3 regions of the Mucilaginibacter sp. R-33 genome follow, and region 2 is predicted to be linked to each of the others. Evidence: riboswitches for the same ligand, from Rfam matches in the RefSeq annotation. Region 2 holds a riboswitch; each other region holds the start of a gene.
The links. Region 2 has a riboswitch for S-adenosylmethionine ahead of ACP26M_RS15170 (TlpA disulfide reductase family protein). Riboswitches for the same ligand answer to the same signal wherever they lie in the genome.
Positions count from the first base shown of each region.

Region 1: another riboswitch for S-adenosylmethionine. It lies ahead of ACP26M_RS08135 (O-acetylhomoserine aminocarboxypropyltransferase/cysteine synthase family protein); the one in region 2 lies ahead of ACP26M_RS15170 (TlpA disulfide reductase family protein).
Region 3: another riboswitch for S-adenosylmethionine. It lies ahead of metH (methionine synthase); the one in region 2 lies ahead of ACP26M_RS15170 (TlpA disulfide reductase family protein).

Region 1 is NZ_CP188089.1:1,916,971-1,920,253, forward strand. It holds gene ACP26M_RS08130 (trans-sulfuration enzyme family protein) at 1-1,037, shown strand, start outside; SAM riboswitch class I at 1,241-1,351, shown strand; gene ACP26M_RS08135 (O-acetylhomoserine aminocarboxypropyltransferase/cysteine synthase family protein) at 1,596-2,915, shown strand; gene ACP26M_RS08140 (homoserine O-acetyltransferase family protein) at 3,006-3,283, shown strand, end outside.
Region 2 is NZ_CP188089.1:3,644,050-3,647,332, reverse strand. It holds gene ACP26M_RS15175 (isocitrate lyase/PEP mutase family protein) at 1-670, shown strand, start outside; SAM riboswitch class I at 999-1,112, shown strand; gene ACP26M_RS15170 (TlpA disulfide reductase family protein) at 1,234-1,803, shown strand; gene ACP26M_RS15165 (SusC/RagA family TonB-linked outer membrane protein) at 2,139-3,283, shown strand, end outside.
Region 3 is NZ_CP188089.1:5,059,867-5,063,149, reverse strand. It holds gene metH (methionine synthase) at 1-1,470, opposite strand, end outside; SAM riboswitch class I at 1,675-1,784, opposite strand; gene ACP26M_RS20775 (Bax inhibitor-1/YccA family protein) at 1,918-2,649, opposite strand; gene ACP26M_RS20770 (hypothetical protein) at 2,819-3,283, opposite strand, start outside.

The DNA.
Region 1 (3,283 bases), 1.7 Mb from region 2:
CAACCACGTTTGAGCGCGGTGAGGATGGCGGTTTCCCGGCAGGTTATATTTACAGTCGCTCATCGAACCCCAATCGTCATGCACTGGAGCATGTGCTGGCTAAGTTAGAGGGAGGTGTTGAAGCAGCTTCCTTTTCATCAGGTAATGCGGCCGGAATGTCGGCATTTCAATCATTGGAGCCGGGCACGCATATTATCGCTCCTGATGATATGTATCACGGCTTACGTAATCAGCTTAAAACCCTTTTTGCCGGCATCCTTACCTTCGATTTTATTGATGTAAACGATACCGGGGTTTTACAACAGCACATCAAGCCCGAAACAGGTTTGATCTGGATAGAAACACCATCGAACCCCCTGCTTAAAATAACCGATATTAAAAGGGTGGTTGCTATTGCCAAAGCAAAAGGCATTAAAGTTTTGTGCGATAATACATTTGCCACCCCTATGTGCCAGCGACCAATTGAGTTAGGCGCGGATATGGTTATGCACTCAGCCACTAAATATTTTGGCGGACACAGCGACCTGATGGGCGGCGTTTTGATTACTGCAGAGAACAACGATTGGTGGACAAAAATCCGCCAGGTGCAGGAAATGGGCGGCGCTATCCCCTCGCCTATGGATTGTTATTACTTGGTACGCAGCATCAAAACCCTGCCATATCGCGTAAAGGGCCATGTACAAAACGCTCAATTACTTGCCGAATATCTTGAACAGCACCCTCACGTTGAACAGGTAATGTACCCCGGCTTACCTTCGCACCCGCAACATGAGATAGCTAAAGATCAGATGCTGGCTTTTGGCGGGATGTTATCTTTTACTATTAAGGGCGATGAGAATGATACGCATAATATTATTAACAAACTAAAACTATTTATCAAAGCCACCAGTCTTGGCGGCGTGGAAAGCCTTATAGAACACAGGGCTACAGTTGAAGGCCCGGATACCAAAACACCACGTAACCTGCTAAGGGTTTCAGTTGGGCTGGAACATATTGATGATTTAATAGCGGATATGGAGCAGGCATTATCGAGGTGAAAGGAGAAAGGTTAAAGGCGAAAGGTAGCTGCAATTGTTAAGTCCAAAGTTGTTCTCGAATCAACCTTTAACCTTTCGCTTTTTGCCTTTCACCTCAAAAAGAAATAAAATTTGGTATATTACCTCACAATCCCTTATATTCGCAACATTATTTGGTATCAATACCAAGGTCGATCAATACTCCGCAACATAGTTCGGGTTTTGATTTATAAAGAAGCGGCGAGAGATCAGGCTCAATGACCCGCTGGCAACCCTTCAATGTTGAAGAAGGTGCCAATTCCTGTCCCGGCAAATAACACCGGGGAATATAAATTTATAACCATGAAAAGTTTAATTAAATTTACGCAACGCAACACTTTTTACACTTTAAACGGTAACGTACAACATATTAGCTCCCCTATTGGCTGTATTTGTATGTGTTGCTGCTGTTGATGCTTAGCACGCTCCTGTTTTCATTCTCTGAAAAAGTGTGTTGTTAAACCGGTTGTTTTTAAACCGGCTTTCCAAATCCATCTAAACATTCAAAATCTAAATTAAACACATTAAAAAATTACAACTATGTCTGCCTTAAAATTCGAAACCTTACAATTACATGCCGGCCAGGAAGTTGATCCAACAACAGGTTCACGTGCTGTACCCATTTATCAAACTACTTCGTACGTATTTAACAGCGCCGAGCATGGTGCAAACCTATTTGCATTAAAGGAGTTTGGTAATATCTATACCCGCATCATGAACCCTACTACCGATGTGTTTGAAAAACGCATCGCGGCGTTAGAGGGCGGTGTGGCCGCGCTGGCAACAGCATCCGGCCAGGCCTCACAATTTATAGCTTTAAATAACATCCTTCAGGTAGGTGATAACTTTGTGACTTCTCCTTTCCTGTACGGCGGTACTTATAACCAGTTTAAAGTAGCGTTTAAACGCCTGGGCATCGATGTGCGTTTTGCCAAAGATGATACTGCGGCCAATATTGAGGCTCTTATTGATGATAAAACAAAGGCCATTTTCCTGGAAACCATTGGTAACCCGGGCTTTACCATTGCCGATTTTGAAAAGGTGAGCGAGGTTGCCAAAAGACATGACCTGCCATTAATTGTTGATAATACTTTTGGTGCCGGTGGTTACCTCTTCCGCCCTATTGAACATGGCGCTAATGTGGTTGTTGAGTCAACCACCAAATGGATTGGCGGGCATGGTACCAGTATTGGCGGCGTCATTATTGATGCAGGCAATTACAATTGGGGTAACGGTAAGTTTCCGCAATTCACTGAACCATCTGAGGGGTACCACGGGTTGATATTTAACGATGTATTTGGCATTGGCGGTCCGTTTGGCAATATCCAGTTTATTATTCGTGCCCGTGTGGAAGGCTTGAGAGATTTCGGCCCGTCGCAGGCTCCATTTAATTCATGGCTGAACATTCAGGGACTGGAAACACTTTCGTTACGCGTGCAACGTCATGTTGATAATGCCCTGCAACTGGCTAAATGGCTGGAGCAGCATTCGCAGGTGGCAAGCGTAAATTACCCGGGACTGGAATCATCGCCATATCATGAGCTGGCTAAAAAATATTTAAAGAATGGTTTCGGTGGCGTATTGTCATTCGAGATTAAGGGGAGTAAAGAGCAGGCCGGCCGATTGATCAACAACCTGAAACTGGTTAGCCATTTGGCCAATGTTGGCGACGCAAAAACACTCATCATTCAGCCATCGGCAACTACGCATCAGCAATTGTCTGATGAAGAGCAATTGGCTGCCGGTGTTACGCCAGCTTCATTGCGCGTGGCTGTTGGTATTGAGCATATTGACGATATTAAAGCTGATTTTGAGCAGGCTTTTGCAAAAATTAAGCAAGGTGAGGGTGAGTTAGTTTAATAATGTATAGTTTTTTTAAGTGATATAGTAAACGTTATTGCAGGTTGCAGCCGGAAATACCGGTTGCACCTGAAATAACAAAACAACAGAATGAACGCAGAGATATTTAAATACACTGATACTTTTGAATTTGAATCGGGCCGTACAATTGAAGGTTTAGAAATAGGTTTTCACACTTATGGCCGGTTAAATAAGGAAAAAAATAACATTGTTTGGGTTTGCCATGCGCTTACTGCCAACAGCGATGTATTTGACTGGTGGAAAGGGCTTATTGGCGAGGGGTATTTTTTTAACCCGGAAGAGCATTTTATAGTTTGCGCCAATATTTTGGGTTCTCCTTACGGCACTACAAGTCCGTTGAGCATTAA
Region 2 (3,283 bases):
TGGTACGTCAAGTGCGGCTGTAGCAAGCTCATTAGGCTTTGCAGATGGCGAAGAAATGAGTTTTGATGATTACCTGTTTGTAGTCAAACGGATAGCGGCAACATCATCAGCCATGTTAACTGTGGACCTGGAGGGAGGTTATGGTGATACAGCGGAAGTAATCTGCAGTAACATCACAAAATTACGTGATATCGGCGTTGTGGGTATTAATATAGAGGATTCGATAGTGGTGGATGGCAAGCGAAGTATTGTTGATGCAAATGAGTTTGCCATGAAACTTAAACAGATCACCGAATTGTTGACTAAGGCAGATGTACAGGTATTTATAAATGTAAGGGCCGATTCCTTCCTGCTTGGTTTACCTAACGCGTTGGAAGATGCTTTAACCCGCACTAAGCTTTACCAGGATACAGGTGTGCATGGTTTGTTTTTTCCCTGTATCACCCAAACAACAGATATTGAACAAATAACAGCCTTATCGCGCCTTCCGGTTAGCGTAATGTGCATACCCGGACTTCCGGATTTTAAAGCGTTACAAAATGCCGGTGTTAAAAGGATCAGTGCAGGTCCGTTTTTAAACATGAACATTTACCAGTCGCTGGAAAATTTAATTGAAAAGATAGCAGCTGAAAATAGCTTTGCAGCCCTGTTTAATGGGGTTGCCAGTTAACAGGCGAATGAAAGTGTTAAATAAGTATCAACTATAAGTGCTAAATAATTAAAAACCTAATTGCCTTGTTTTACCTTATTATAAGGTAGTTTAATAATCTGCAAAATAAGTTTAGGTTAAAGTCCCGGCAGCGAACGTTAGGGACTTTTTGTTGTTATGGAATTTATCTTCAAAAAGTTTCAGCTAATCCAATCAGTAAACAAATTCTGTAAATAAGCCTGCAGAATTTTAAAGTATTAATTCATTTTATTGCAATAATTATATAAAGTCTATGGTTTTAGTAGAATTTATATATATTTGCATCGTCAAATCGGTTCTTTGAATATTTTAATTATCAAGAAAGACTGAGGGAAAGGCCCTGTGATGTCTTAGCAACCTGTAAGCCCACTGTTATAAAGGTGCTAATTCCTGTCTGCCCAAAATAGGGTAGAAAAGATAATGTAATACGCTATGGCCTTGTATAGTGCAAGGTGTTGTATACTTCTTTTCCCTCTTCATTTTTCTTGCTAATTAAAATATTGAAAATATCACCGGGATGATATTACGGTTTAACCTGTATAGCAATGAACATTAAACAATTACTTTTTACCTGTTTGCTTTTCATAACAACATTGCCGGCTGTTGCGCAGATCACCAAGGCAATTGATCCGACAGCTGACGACCGCGGTTATATCATAAAAACCGGTGATCTTGCTCCTGCCGATTTTGAGCTCGTATTGACCAATGGTACAAAAACTTCTTTAACGAAGTTGCATGGTAAGGTGGTTATCCTGCAGTTTACCGCAAGCTGGTGCAGCGTATGCAGAGAAGAAATGCCGCATTTGGAAAAAGAGATCTGGCAGGCTTATAAAGATAAAGGCCTTGTGTTAATAGGCGTTGACCGCGATGAACCGCTCAACAAAGTAAAAAGTTTTCACCAGGTCATGAATATAAGCTATCCGTTGGCACTCGATCCTGGTGCTGAGATTTTTGGCCGGTTTGCCAGCAAAAAGAGCGGTGTTACCCGCAATGTGGTTATCGATCGGGATGGGAAAATTGTTTACCTCACCCGCTTGTACGATAAACAGGAATTTGCGTCCATGTTAAAAGCTGTGGACGCTTTGGTAAACAACAAAACAGCGTCCATCAATTAAAAAGAATCTATCAGTACTTATTTAATACCCGTTTTATGAAAACAGAATCTACTTTTTTACACAAGAAAACTTTCGTTTCGGAAAGCCAGTCAATCTGCAAATCCTTCTGTCTCAATATGCAAAGCATGCATTGTTGCTGTTAATCATTTACAGCATGCATGGTGTTTAAATGCGGGCTTGCTGCAGTTTGTCTTAGCTTAATAATTACCATCCCCTAATCAATTCTTTACAGTTACGATAGGCTTATGAGCCGGGCAAATTATGCCCGCTAAGGCGATAGCCATGTCTTTTGTACCGGTAAAGGCATCAAAAATTAATCTCAATTATTAATTATCATGTTAAAAATTTACAAGCTATTACTGGCAATTATATTGCCTTTTATTCTCGTCCAGACGGTTGCGGGGCAATCCGTTAAAATAAGCGGGGAGGTAACCGCCAAATCCGATGGGTTGCCGTTGCCGGGTGTCAGCGTATCTGTTAAAGGTAAAACCACGGGCGCACAAACCAATGTTGATGGTAAGTTTATCATCAACGCCAATGTTAATGATGTGCTTAGGGTTAGCTACATTGGCTTTACAACCCAGGAGATCCCGATTACGCAAGGAATAACTACCTTAAACGTGGTTTTGGTTGAAGCACCAAATTCTCTGAATGAGGTAGTGATAACGGCCCTCAATATCTCAAAGGATAAAAAATCGCTGGGATATGCGGTACAAGGGCTTAAATCGAAAGATATTTCTGAGGCAAAGGAAACCAACTTTGTAAACGCGCTGGCCGGTAAAATTGCCGGTGTGCAGGTTACCAACAGCCAGGGCGATATGGGTTCATCACGTATCGTTATCCGTGGTGAAACTTCTATCACTAAAGATAATCAGCCTTTGTTTGTAGTTGACGGGGTTATTGTTGATAATACCCAGTTTTTAGGATCTGGTGGTTCAAGGGATTTCGCTAATGCCCTCTCTGATCTCAATTCTGAAGACATAGAGTCGCTAAGCGTGTTAAAAGGCCCGAATGCTGCAGCCTTATACGGTTCACGCGCGGCAGCAGGCGTTATCCTTATTCGTACCAAAACAGGTAAAGGAGCAAAAGGGCTTGGGGTTACCATTAACTCTAATACCAGCTTTTCAAATGTGCAGGTATTACCCAAATATCAAAATGAATACGGCCAGGGTTCAAATGGTAAATTCAGTTATGTTGACGGTAAGGGCGGTGGCGTTAACGATGGTGTTGACGAAAGCTGGGGGCCTGCATTGGATGGCTCATTGATCCCGCAGTTTTATTCCAATGGACAGGCTGTGCCATTTATCGCCCATCCCGATAACGTAAAAGACTTTTTTAGGACTGGCGTGACGCTTAATAATGGTATAGCATTAGCGGGCAGTAACGAAAAGAGTGATTTCCGGGTATCTTACAATAACCTGCATCAAACCGGTATTGTCCCAAATACATCGCAAGGACGTAACTCATTCGCTTTAAATTC
Region 3 (3,283 bases), 1.4 Mb from region 2:
AAAGGCCATTACTACGGTGGCAGCACCATAGCTTAAGATTTTCCGGGCCTGTTCCTTAAATTTTTCTTCGCCCTCTTTAAGGGAGATAGAGTTCACGATACCTTTTCCCTGTACGCATTTTAAACCAGCCTCAATCACCGTCCATTTGGATGAGTCGATCATAATAGGCAGTTTGGCTATATCCGGTTCAGAAGCAACCAGGTTCAGGAATTTTACCATCACAGCCTCCGAATCAATCATGCCCTCATCCATGTTAATATCGATAACCTGTGCGCCGCCTTCAACTTGCTGCAGGGCAACAGATAAAGCAGCCTCATAATCTTCGGCAAGGATCAATTTGGAAAACTTTGGTGAACCGGTGATATTGGTACGCTCACCCACATTAACAAAAATGCTTTCGGGTTTTATGGTAACGGATTCCAAACCGCTCAGGCGCATGTCCGGCTCAATTTGTGGGATAGGGCGGGGCGGATATTTGGCAGCCTTATCGGCAATGCACTTAATATGCTCGGGTGTGGTACCGCAGCAGCCACCAACAATATTAACCAGGCCGGCTTTGATAAAATCGTCAACCTGGTGAGCGGTTTCATGCGGAGTTTCATCGTATTGACCAAACTCGTTGGGTAAGCCGGCGTTTGGATAGGCCGAAATAAATACACCTGCTTTTTCAGAAAGCTCGGCAAGGTGCGGGCGCATTTCCCGGGCACCCAAAGCGCAGTTTAGGCCTACCGATAGCAGGTTGGCATGGCTTATCGAGTTCCAGAAAGCTTCGACAGTTTGCCCGGAAAGGGTACGGCCTGAAGCATCGGTAATAGTACCTGAGATCATGATACCGCCCGAATCCCTGAAAGCGGGAAAATCCTTACCTGCAGCTTTACATTCCTGCTCATAACGTTTTATGGCAAACAGCGCAGCTTTGGCATTAAGGGTATCAAATATGGTTTCAACCAACAACAGGTGCGAACCACCGTCAACCAAACCCCGTACCTGGTCATAGTAGGCCTCGGCCAGGTCATCAAAGGTAACGGCGCGATATCCGGGGTCGTTAACGTCTGGCGATAAGGAAGCAGTACGGTTGGTTGGGCCGATGGCACCGGCAACAAAACGCGGCTTTGCAGGGTTGCGCCGGGTATATTCGTCGGCTACCTCGCGGGCAATGCGTGCGCCTTCGTAGCTTAGTTCATAGGCCAGTTCTTCCAGGTGATAATCGGCAAGGGAAATTACCTGTGTGCTGAAAGTGTTAGTTTCAATGATATCCGCACCGGCATCAAGATATTCGGCATGGATGGCTTTGATAATATCAGGGCGCGTGATATTGAGCAGGTCGTTATTGCCCTGCAGGTCGCTATGATGATCGCGAAAACGCTCGCCACGAAAATCCTTCTCGGTAAGCTGGTACCTTTGGATCATGGTACCCATTGCTCCGTCAATCACCAGGATGCGTTTCTGTAATTCTTTTCTAATGTCCATTTTTTGAGATGTGAGATATGAGATTTGAGACGTGAGATTTTAGCGGAGAGAACCTTGCTAAAACATCATGTCTTTCACCTCATATATCTGATAAAAAGACATTAAACAGGCGATTGAAAGAGCCGAAGCTATCTCAAATCTCACGTCTAATATCTCAAATCTAAATACAGCTTATCTCGAAAAGTCGGGTGTTGTTATGACTTTCGCTTATCTGTCCGGGCGCGTAATTGCTGCCTGGTAGAATGTAGCACCTTGTGAAGCACAGGTTGCTAAGACATCGCAGGGTCTAATCCCTCCGTCTTTCTCCATAAGCAGTGCAAAGTTGCGCAATAAAGTTATCATTTGCAAGTGTATAACATACGCTAAATATCATGCCTAAGCCACATTGTTAAACAAAAAAAGCCGCCTTTTGCGGAGGCAGCTTTATGATTGAATTTCTTAATGAGATTATCTTCTTCTGCCGAATAAACGGAGGAGCATAAAAAACAGGTTGATCAGTGTGATGTACAATGTTAGCGCACCCATCAGGGCCAGTTTTTTCGAGCTTGCATCACCGTATTCAATACCTGCTCCAATGCGTTTTAACATTTGCATATAGTAGGCAGTTAAACCAGTAAATACAGCTATGCCTATGTAGCTGATGATGTAACTCATTTGTTCGCTGTGCATAAAGAAGTTAGCTAATGAAGCTACAAAAATCCCAATGAACAGGATGTACATGATTGAACCAAACTTTGTTAAATCCATCTGGGTAGTATAACCGGCAATGCCCATAATACCGAAAGTTACTGATGCGGTAATGAAAACACCCAATATTGATGCAGATGTGTAGATCAGAAATATCAAACTTAAGCTGATGCCAATAAGTGTTGCATAAGCTACGAAAAGCAGCACCAATACCGGATAAGAGATTCGGTTATAGCCAAATTGCATTACCAATGAAAACGCCAGTGGCGAAAACAGCGCAAAATAGCCAAAACCCGTAAGGCCGCCTGTTGGTGCAACGATCAGACTGATCAGGCCCATATTCAAAAATAGATAAACTGTTATCGCTGATACGCCAAGTGCAACGAACATCCAGCTGAAAACGCCGGCCATAAACCTGCGTGAATCAACTTCTGATTGATCCCTAACTTCGATTACATTATCGAAGTTGTATTTAGATTCTTTAAATTCCATTTTGTGTTAAAAATTATAGTACGAATATATAAATAAAAGGTGAATACAGCATGAAGAAGCAAGACTGCAAGAATCAAGAGTCAAGAAACAGGAAAGTTTTCCGAAATGTCTTGTCTCTTGATTCTTGCAGTCTTGATTTCTGTTCTTCCTGCTTCTTGACTCTGTACCCCTAATTCAATCTCCTCATCAACTGCTCTTCAACCTTTTTGAAAACCTGTATGGGTTTCAGGGTACGCCAGCCAAGGCTATCGAGTTCGCCGCCAAAATTGATGTAATAGTCGATATTGCTGTGTTTAAATTCGTCTATCACGTGTTCGCGGAAGTTGATGCCTGCTATCCAGCCGTCTTCCACGTCCTGGAACCACTCTTCGTAATAGCAATCATCGCTTGAATGAAAGTTGAGTACGTTTTCGCCGATCAGGATAAAATGGCTGATGCCATTATCTATCATCAGGTCGAGCAGCTCACGCTTCAGCAGCATAATGTCGTTGTTTATGGCGTCATTCCATTCACCTATCAGCTCAATAATAGTGTAGCCTTTATCATAATCGGCAAAAAGCACTTTTAAATAAAGGGTATTGGAGCCGAATGAGTCCCATTGCGGGTGCAGCAGGTAATTGTATACCTGCTTGTC